DNA from 3 places in the Cohaesibacter marisflavi genome. Region 1 is predicted to be linked to each of the others. Evidence: riboswitches for the same ligand, from Rfam matches in the RefSeq annotation. Region 1 holds a riboswitch; each other region holds the start of a gene.
The links. Region 1 has a riboswitch for cobalamin ahead of ACKPCT_RS12750 (ABC transporter substrate-binding protein). Riboswitches for the same ligand answer to the same signal wherever they lie in the genome.

Region 1 (2,263 bases):
TTTTACCCTCTTGTGAGACCCCCGAAAGGAGATCAGGACGCCAAGGCCGGCGGTCTAGCGCTTAAAAGGCTGGTCAATGCGCGCAAGTCATTGCGGCGGGAAATGAAGGAAGAACGTATTACGAGGTCTTTCCTCGGTGCTATCGGGCGGTCAATGGAATCTGTGACACAGTTTGCCGGCTTCGACTGGAAGATCAATGTAGCGCTCCTGTCCTCTTTTGCTGCGCGTGAAAGTTCGGTTGCCACACTTGGTGTGCTCTTTCAGCAAGATGAAGATCAGAATGCCTCTCTGGAACAGCGCATGGGGCAGGAGACCAAGGCGGGAGGGGCAACGGCTTTGCTGGCTGCCTCGATGATCCTGTTCTTTGCCCTCTATCCCCCCTGTCTTGCAACGACCGTCATGGTGAGGGTCCAGACCGGATCTTATTTATGGATGCTGTTCTCAATTCTGTTTCCCACCGTGTTGGGGCTGACGGTTTCAAGCCTTGTTTTCACACTGGGGACATGGATGAACATCTCCGGTATCCAGATGATGACAGGAATATATCTTGCCGCTCTTGCTTTGTTGATTCTGGTGGGCGTTTTGGGAGAAAGGCGAGACGCTCGCTTTGATCGCAAATCGGTCATTCAGACAGGAGCAGGATGATGCAGGAACAGACGGAGGGCGCAGCTTCCCGACTACTGGAAAGCACCGATATTTTTTCATGGGACGCTCTGCTGCTTGGCCTTTGTGTGGTTGCAGCCATCGCATATCTCTATGTCAAACTCTGGCGAAAACGCGGGGTATGTGATGGATGCCCTTCCAACTCCGGCAATGGATGTCCTTCCTGTTCCGCAAGGCCAGTCATCTTCAACACCGATCCTCTTCCCACAAATAGTGAGAGGAACGAGAAAGACGATCCTTGACCTTTATTATTGATGGCTTGTGCGGTGAGGAGAGACTGCGCTGATCTGTCAATTGACAGGTCAAGGCAATTGCAACAGAAATTGGATGTCGGTTTCCAAAAGGAATGAAAAGGGAATCCGGTGCGTGCAAGACGTTTGCCTTGTCGTGAATCCGGAGCTGCCCCCGCAACTGTAAACAGAGAATGCTTTTCTCTTTTGCCACTGGTTTGAGCCGGGAAGGTAGAAAAGCATATTGACCTGTGAGCCAGGAGACCTGCCGACATGCCACTCATTCAGATCTGGGCGGGGTGCTCCAGAAGGAAGGTCTTTTTTGTATTCCTTTTTTCAAACTGGTGTCGTTTTTGGCTTGCTTGCTGCCAAGGACTGCTTGCTGTGCGCTCGCACCACGCCGTGGCCAAAGGCTTTGGTCCACTTTGGGATCTGCGTGAATTTTCTTCCCTCCATTCCTTGAAAATGGCCATGTTATGAAAATTCGATATCTATTTGCTTGCGCCTTGGCGCTTATGTCTTTCAGTCTTCCTGCTTCTGCACGTATCGTCAAAGATACCTTGGGGGTCGTGCATGATATTCCAGACAAAGTAGATCATGTGATCTGCTCCGGCGCAGGCTGCTTGCGGCTTCTCACTTATCTCGGCGTTGAAGATCGTGTTGTCGGGGTCGACGGAATGGAGAAACGGAAATCGCCTTTTGACTCGCGTCCCTACGCACTGGTGACCCCAGCCTATAAGAGCTTGCCTCTTTTCGGGCAACATCTGGGACGGGACAATCCGGAGCTGATCATGGCGCTCGATCCTGCTCCTCAGGTCATCTTCAAGACCGTTGGCTCTTCTGGGCTGAAACCGGAAGTGCTCCAGCAGAAGACGCATATTCCCGTGATTGCCGTGGAATATGGCGATCTTGATAGTCAGAGTGAGCAATTCTATCAGGCACTGGAAATTATGGGAGACTCGCTCGACCGCAAAGAGAGAGCGGCCGAACTGGTCTCCTTCTTTAAGGACACAAGATCCGATCTTGAGGCGCGGGCCTCTGCGTCTGAGAAGGAAGCTCCGAGCATCTATGTCGGGGGCATCTCCTACCGCGGGTCGCGCGGGCTTGCATCCACCGATCCGGTTTATGCGCCCTTTGCTGCTCTGGGGCTTCAAAATCTTGCCGCATCCAAGGCGAAAGCGAGTGGGGGGCACGCCACCACCATTGCAAAGGAAAAGCTGATCGAATGGGATCCGGAGATCATTCTGCTTGATCTTGCAACCCTACAGCTTGGTCCCGATGCCGGTGGGCAGGCTGAACTGATGAATGATCCTGCCTATCAAATTCTCTCCGCCAGAGAGAAGGGGCAGGTTTGGGGCACACTGCCTTAT
Region 2 (2,263 bases), 2.3 Mb from region 1:
GGTTTGCCTCGGCGCATGGCTCCAACAACACTCAAGCCGTGTTTCAAGCGAAAGCCAGCTTCCAGAATGGTTTGACCGACAAGGTTGGATTCCTGCGGAATGACCAAATCGGCCATGCCGAGTTCGCGCGCTGAAAGGTGATAGTCATGTTCCCCCAGGGGCGTTATTTTTACTCCCAGAAAGGCGGCCTCTTCCTCGGATAGTGGCGCATCGACAACGCCGAACAGGACATCGTCTGCCTCAAAGGTCGTTTCCGTATCCACCGAGATCACTTCAGGCTTGTCGCCTTTTTCGCCTCTGCGCTCCAGTGCAAATAGTGTGATGCCAACGGCGCTGCGCAGTCTGGCACTGACCACGGTTTCTCCCACCAGCTTTGACTCGGCATTGACGGTGAGGCGAACAATCTTGTCCTCGATATCGTAAGTCCTCAGCAGGCTTTGCAGTGTCCGTCGACCCTTGTTGGTCACATGTTCGCCACTGGCTTTTCTGGGAAGCAGAAACCGGCCGTAGATGAGCATATGTATGATGGCCATTGCCAGCATGATGAGGCCGATGGGGGTGAAGATGAAGAAGTTGAACGGCTCCATACCAGCCTTTTGCAACTCCGCATTGACCACAAGGTTGGGAGGCGTGCCGATCAGCGTTAGCATACCGCCGATGAGGGCGCCATAGGCCAGTGGCAAAAGCAGGCGGGAAGGCGAGATGGCTGCCCGGTTGGCCAGACGAATGGCAATCGGAATGAAGATAGCGCCCGAGCCGGTAACGCTCATGACCGACGCCAGCGCAGCAACAGCCAGCATGAGCAGTGTGATCAGTTTCCATTCCTTGTCGCCGGCAATCTGAACGATCTTGTCGCCCACGGCATAGGAGATGCCGGTTTGGGCCAACGCCTCGCCGACAATGAACAAGCCGGCGATCAGAATGACCACGGTGGAGCCGAAGCCGGAAAGCATTTCCGAAGGGGTAAGAACGCCGCTCAGGCCAAGAGACAGCATGACGATGATGGCGACAAGATCCAGTCGTAGCTTGTCGGCAAGGAAAAGAACCACCGCGACGCCGAGCACGATGAAGGTGAAAATCATATCCCAGGGCATAAATTACTTCCTGTTGGATGAGGCAAAGAACTGACAAGGACAGCGCATTTAAGGGAGCAAAGGGACAAAATGTCTGCTCCCTGCAATGGCAAATACCTGCAAGTCGGCCCGCTTTCTAAAAATGGGTTACAGGTGGGTGCTCAAGCGCAGCTCTGGAAATGGACCAACGAAACGGTCTGAATGATCGGTTTTCAATTGGTGGTACCACTTTCGGCCTGGGGTCTTTGGGGGAGAGTTTGTGGCATCAAGCATAATCCCGTGCTCCTTTTGCGACAGGGCTCAAGGAGGTGGGAATGGAACGGTCAATGTGGCTCGCCTTCTCAGCAAGCGGAAGCAACAGATCTGCCATGCTACCCTCTACCAGGACGCCCCGCCCGGGTTGGTTGAAACAGTGATCGGCAGGTCTCCTGGCTCGCGGGTCGTCATACTCTCCCACCTTCCCGGATCCTTCCTGATCCAGTGGTATCATGGGGAATACTCGTCGCTTACAGTTGCGGGGACAGCTCCGGATTTATGGCCGATGAAAACCGGTCACGCACCGGATTCCCTTTTCATTCCATAAGGAAACCGATAAGTGCCATTCTCTCCATCTAAAGTCTAATGTCAACGGAAGTTCGTTCACGTGTGCGATAGGCGCACAGATTTAGAGCGCCTTTCCTGAGTTTTTAGCGCATCAAGTGCCACTGGTCTTGATGTTCGGTGCGTGCCTTCTGGCTGGTCGCTTAAGGGCACAGCGTTTTGATTGCGTCGGCAAGTTGCTCAAGATCGCTTTCTGTGACATGCAGATGTGGAGCGAAGCGCAAGGCATTACCCCGGCGACTGATATAGATCTTTCTGGCAGCCAAATCTGCGGTGATGCTGGGCGAGAGGGCTTTTTCTGAGGAGGCGCCCAGAATATGCGGGCTGCGGAAGGCTTCCGGCACGGGCTGAAACCCGACCGGTTCCAGCAATTGGGCAATGCGCTCATTGATACTGCGAAGAGAGGTGGCGATCGTCTCTATGCCCCAATCTCCCAATTGGCGCAGGCCGATAAGGCCCGCTGGCAGTATGGTCGGAATGGATTTCTGTCCCATGTCAAAGCGACGGGCGCCCGGTTGGTACTGATCGGTGTAGTTGACCAGATTCTCGAACGCCTCGGCCCCATCACGTCCCAGCCATGTTTCCTCCAA
Region 3 (2,263 bases), 2.0 Mb from region 1:
CTACCGAACTGGTCATAGAAGCTCGGGTTCTTGACACCTTTGCCAAATGACGCATGCAAGCGTGTATTGGTCTGATCGATCTGATAGGCAGCGCTAGCGCTGTAGGTAACAGCGTCTTCGAAATCATCATTGACATCATATCGGACAGACCCGTTCAGGAACAGTTTGTCCCAATATTGGCCCTGATATTCACCAACGAAGCCATAAAGATTACGCTCCTGCGTACCGTTATTCAGATAGCCATCTTCAAAGCTTTCATACTCCCATTCGGAAGCGCCCGTAACACTGTGTTTGGCAGCGGCAAAGCTAGGCGTATCGAAGAAGTAGGTACCCTGATAACCAAGATGGGTCCGTTCAGTTTTTGCCAGATACAGGCCGCCGGAATTCTGCTTGCTTTCCACGTTGGTATATTCGGCCTTGACCTTCTGCACCAACTGGCCGTCCATTGATGACAGGGTCAGACCACCACCGGTGTAGAATTCACGCGTCTTGCTGTAAAGGCCCGCAGCATCAGTCGCTTTACCTGTGGTATAGCTTGTATTGTCCACGTCCGAGTTGCGATCCGTGTAGCGCATGGACCCATTGAAGCTCAGATCATCGGTCAAATCGACATTCAAGCGTCCATTGAGTGTGAGGTTGCGATCCCCATCATCTTCGGAGCCATCATCGGAAACGTTGAACCCGTCCGTTCTTCTGAAGGCGCCGGAAAAGGCATAATCGAAGCGCTCCTGACCTCCAGAGAGCCCCAGATCGACGAGGGCCGTGCCATCAGTGCCGGTTTCGGTTTTGATAGAGGCATGGTTGCCGTCCCGTTTGCCGGACTTGGTGATGATATGAACCACACCGGCAATCGCATCGGAGCCATAAAGCGCGCTCTGCGGTCCGCGCAAGACTTCAATGCGCTCGATATCAGAAACCTGAAGCCCACCAAAGTCAAAAGACCCGTTGGCATTCTCGGTAGCTTCGATGTCGTCGATCAGAACAAGCACATGGTTGGTCTGCGATCCACGGATACGGATATTTGTCAAACCGCCATAGGAACCGGTCCGATTGACAATCACACCCGGAACGCTTCTCAAAGCATCGGCAACATATTTTGTCTGGTTCCGTTCAAGCTGCTCACTGGTAACGACGGTGTAAGCCCGGCCTACCTTTTCTTCGTCAACCGGGATCAGCCCTGCACTAACCACAACTTCATCAAGGTTGAACTCTTCCGCATAGGCGCTTGTGCTTGCAAGCAAACCCAGGGCAATCAGGCTGGTGACACCCGCTTTTCCTGACATTGATAAACTCCCAACAACACCCCAACGCAAAATTTCGCGCTCGGAGCATCCATATTTATTCTGCCAACCAGCCCTTCATTTCAGCATGCGCACAAGCAGCCTCTGAAAGAGCAGGCAAACAGATCTGGTTTTTGTGATGTCACCTCAACGGAAAGGCCGCACCCTGACACACCCCGTATCAAAGGTCGGGTGACAGACAAGGGCAGGTCTCCTGGCTACGCGGGTCTTCGCTGAATATTCCCCTTCCCAACGGCTAAGGCCAGTCAGTGGATCTTCAAATATCAGCTTACCGCTCACAGTTGCGGGGGCAGCCACGGTCTCGACGAAATCGTCTCACCGTGTTCCCTTTTCATCCGAATGGATCGTCGGAACCTTCGTCTCGGGGCGTAATATGTAAAAAAAGTATTGCTGCGTCAACGCAAGCAGACCGCAAAAGGAAGACAGCAATCACTTTCCATAGATAAAACATTGAATTATCTATAGATATCAGAATACATACCGTCTTGTGAGAGCCATTTCTCGGTGCATAACTGGTGCAGAAATTACCACTAACTTCCCATGCATTTATAACAAATCAGTCACATACGTAAAAAGCCGGAAGCGATCAACGCTCCCGGCTTTCAGCCACTGTTTGATATGCTTGCCCCGATATCAAACGGGCTCAGCCCTCATATTGCTCATCTGTAACGGGATCGCCCCAGACATTGGCATCAGCCGACTCATCGGGAGCCTGCATGGCCACATGAACCATGAAGCGGTTAGGCGCAGCCCCATGCCAATGCAACTCATGGGGTTCAAAGAAAACAGCAGTCCCCGGCAGCAGAACTTCAACCGGTCCACCTTCTTTCTGGCAGCGGCCTTCCCCTTCAGTCACATAGATAAGCTGGCCGAGATTGTGGCTATGCCAGTGAGTGCGCGCGCCCGGTGTGAAATGCACATTCGCGGCATTCACACGCGTGCCATCCGGAGCCCCCATGAAG

Region 2: another riboswitch for cobalamin. It lies ahead of ACKPCT_RS22795 (SLC13 family permease); the one in region 1 lies ahead of ACKPCT_RS12750 (ABC transporter substrate-binding protein).
Region 3: another riboswitch for cobalamin. It lies ahead of ACKPCT_RS03785 (TonB-dependent receptor plug domain-containing protein); the one in region 1 lies ahead of ACKPCT_RS12750 (ABC transporter substrate-binding protein).

Annotation. Positions count from the first base shown of each region.
Region 1 is NZ_OY762534.1:2,577,773-2,580,035, reverse strand. It holds gene feoB (ferrous iron transport protein B) at 1-645, shown strand, start outside; gene ACKPCT_RS12755 (hypothetical protein) at 642-905, shown strand; cobalamin riboswitch at 978-1,180, shown strand; gene ACKPCT_RS12750 (ABC transporter substrate-binding protein) at 1,409-2,263, shown strand, end outside.
Region 2 is NZ_OY762534.1:4,915,506-4,917,768, forward strand. It holds gene ACKPCT_RS22795 (SLC13 family permease) at 1-1,094, opposite strand, end outside; cobalamin riboswitch at 1,475-1,681, opposite strand; gene ACKPCT_RS22800 (aminotransferase class V-fold PLP-dependent enzyme) at 1,817-2,263, opposite strand, start outside.
Region 3 is NZ_OY762534.1:554,489-556,751, reverse strand. It holds gene ACKPCT_RS03785 (TonB-dependent receptor plug domain-containing protein) at 1-1,283, opposite strand, end outside; cobalamin riboswitch at 1,468-1,674, opposite strand; gene ACKPCT_RS03780 ((R)-mandelonitrile lyase) at 1,945-2,263, opposite strand, start outside.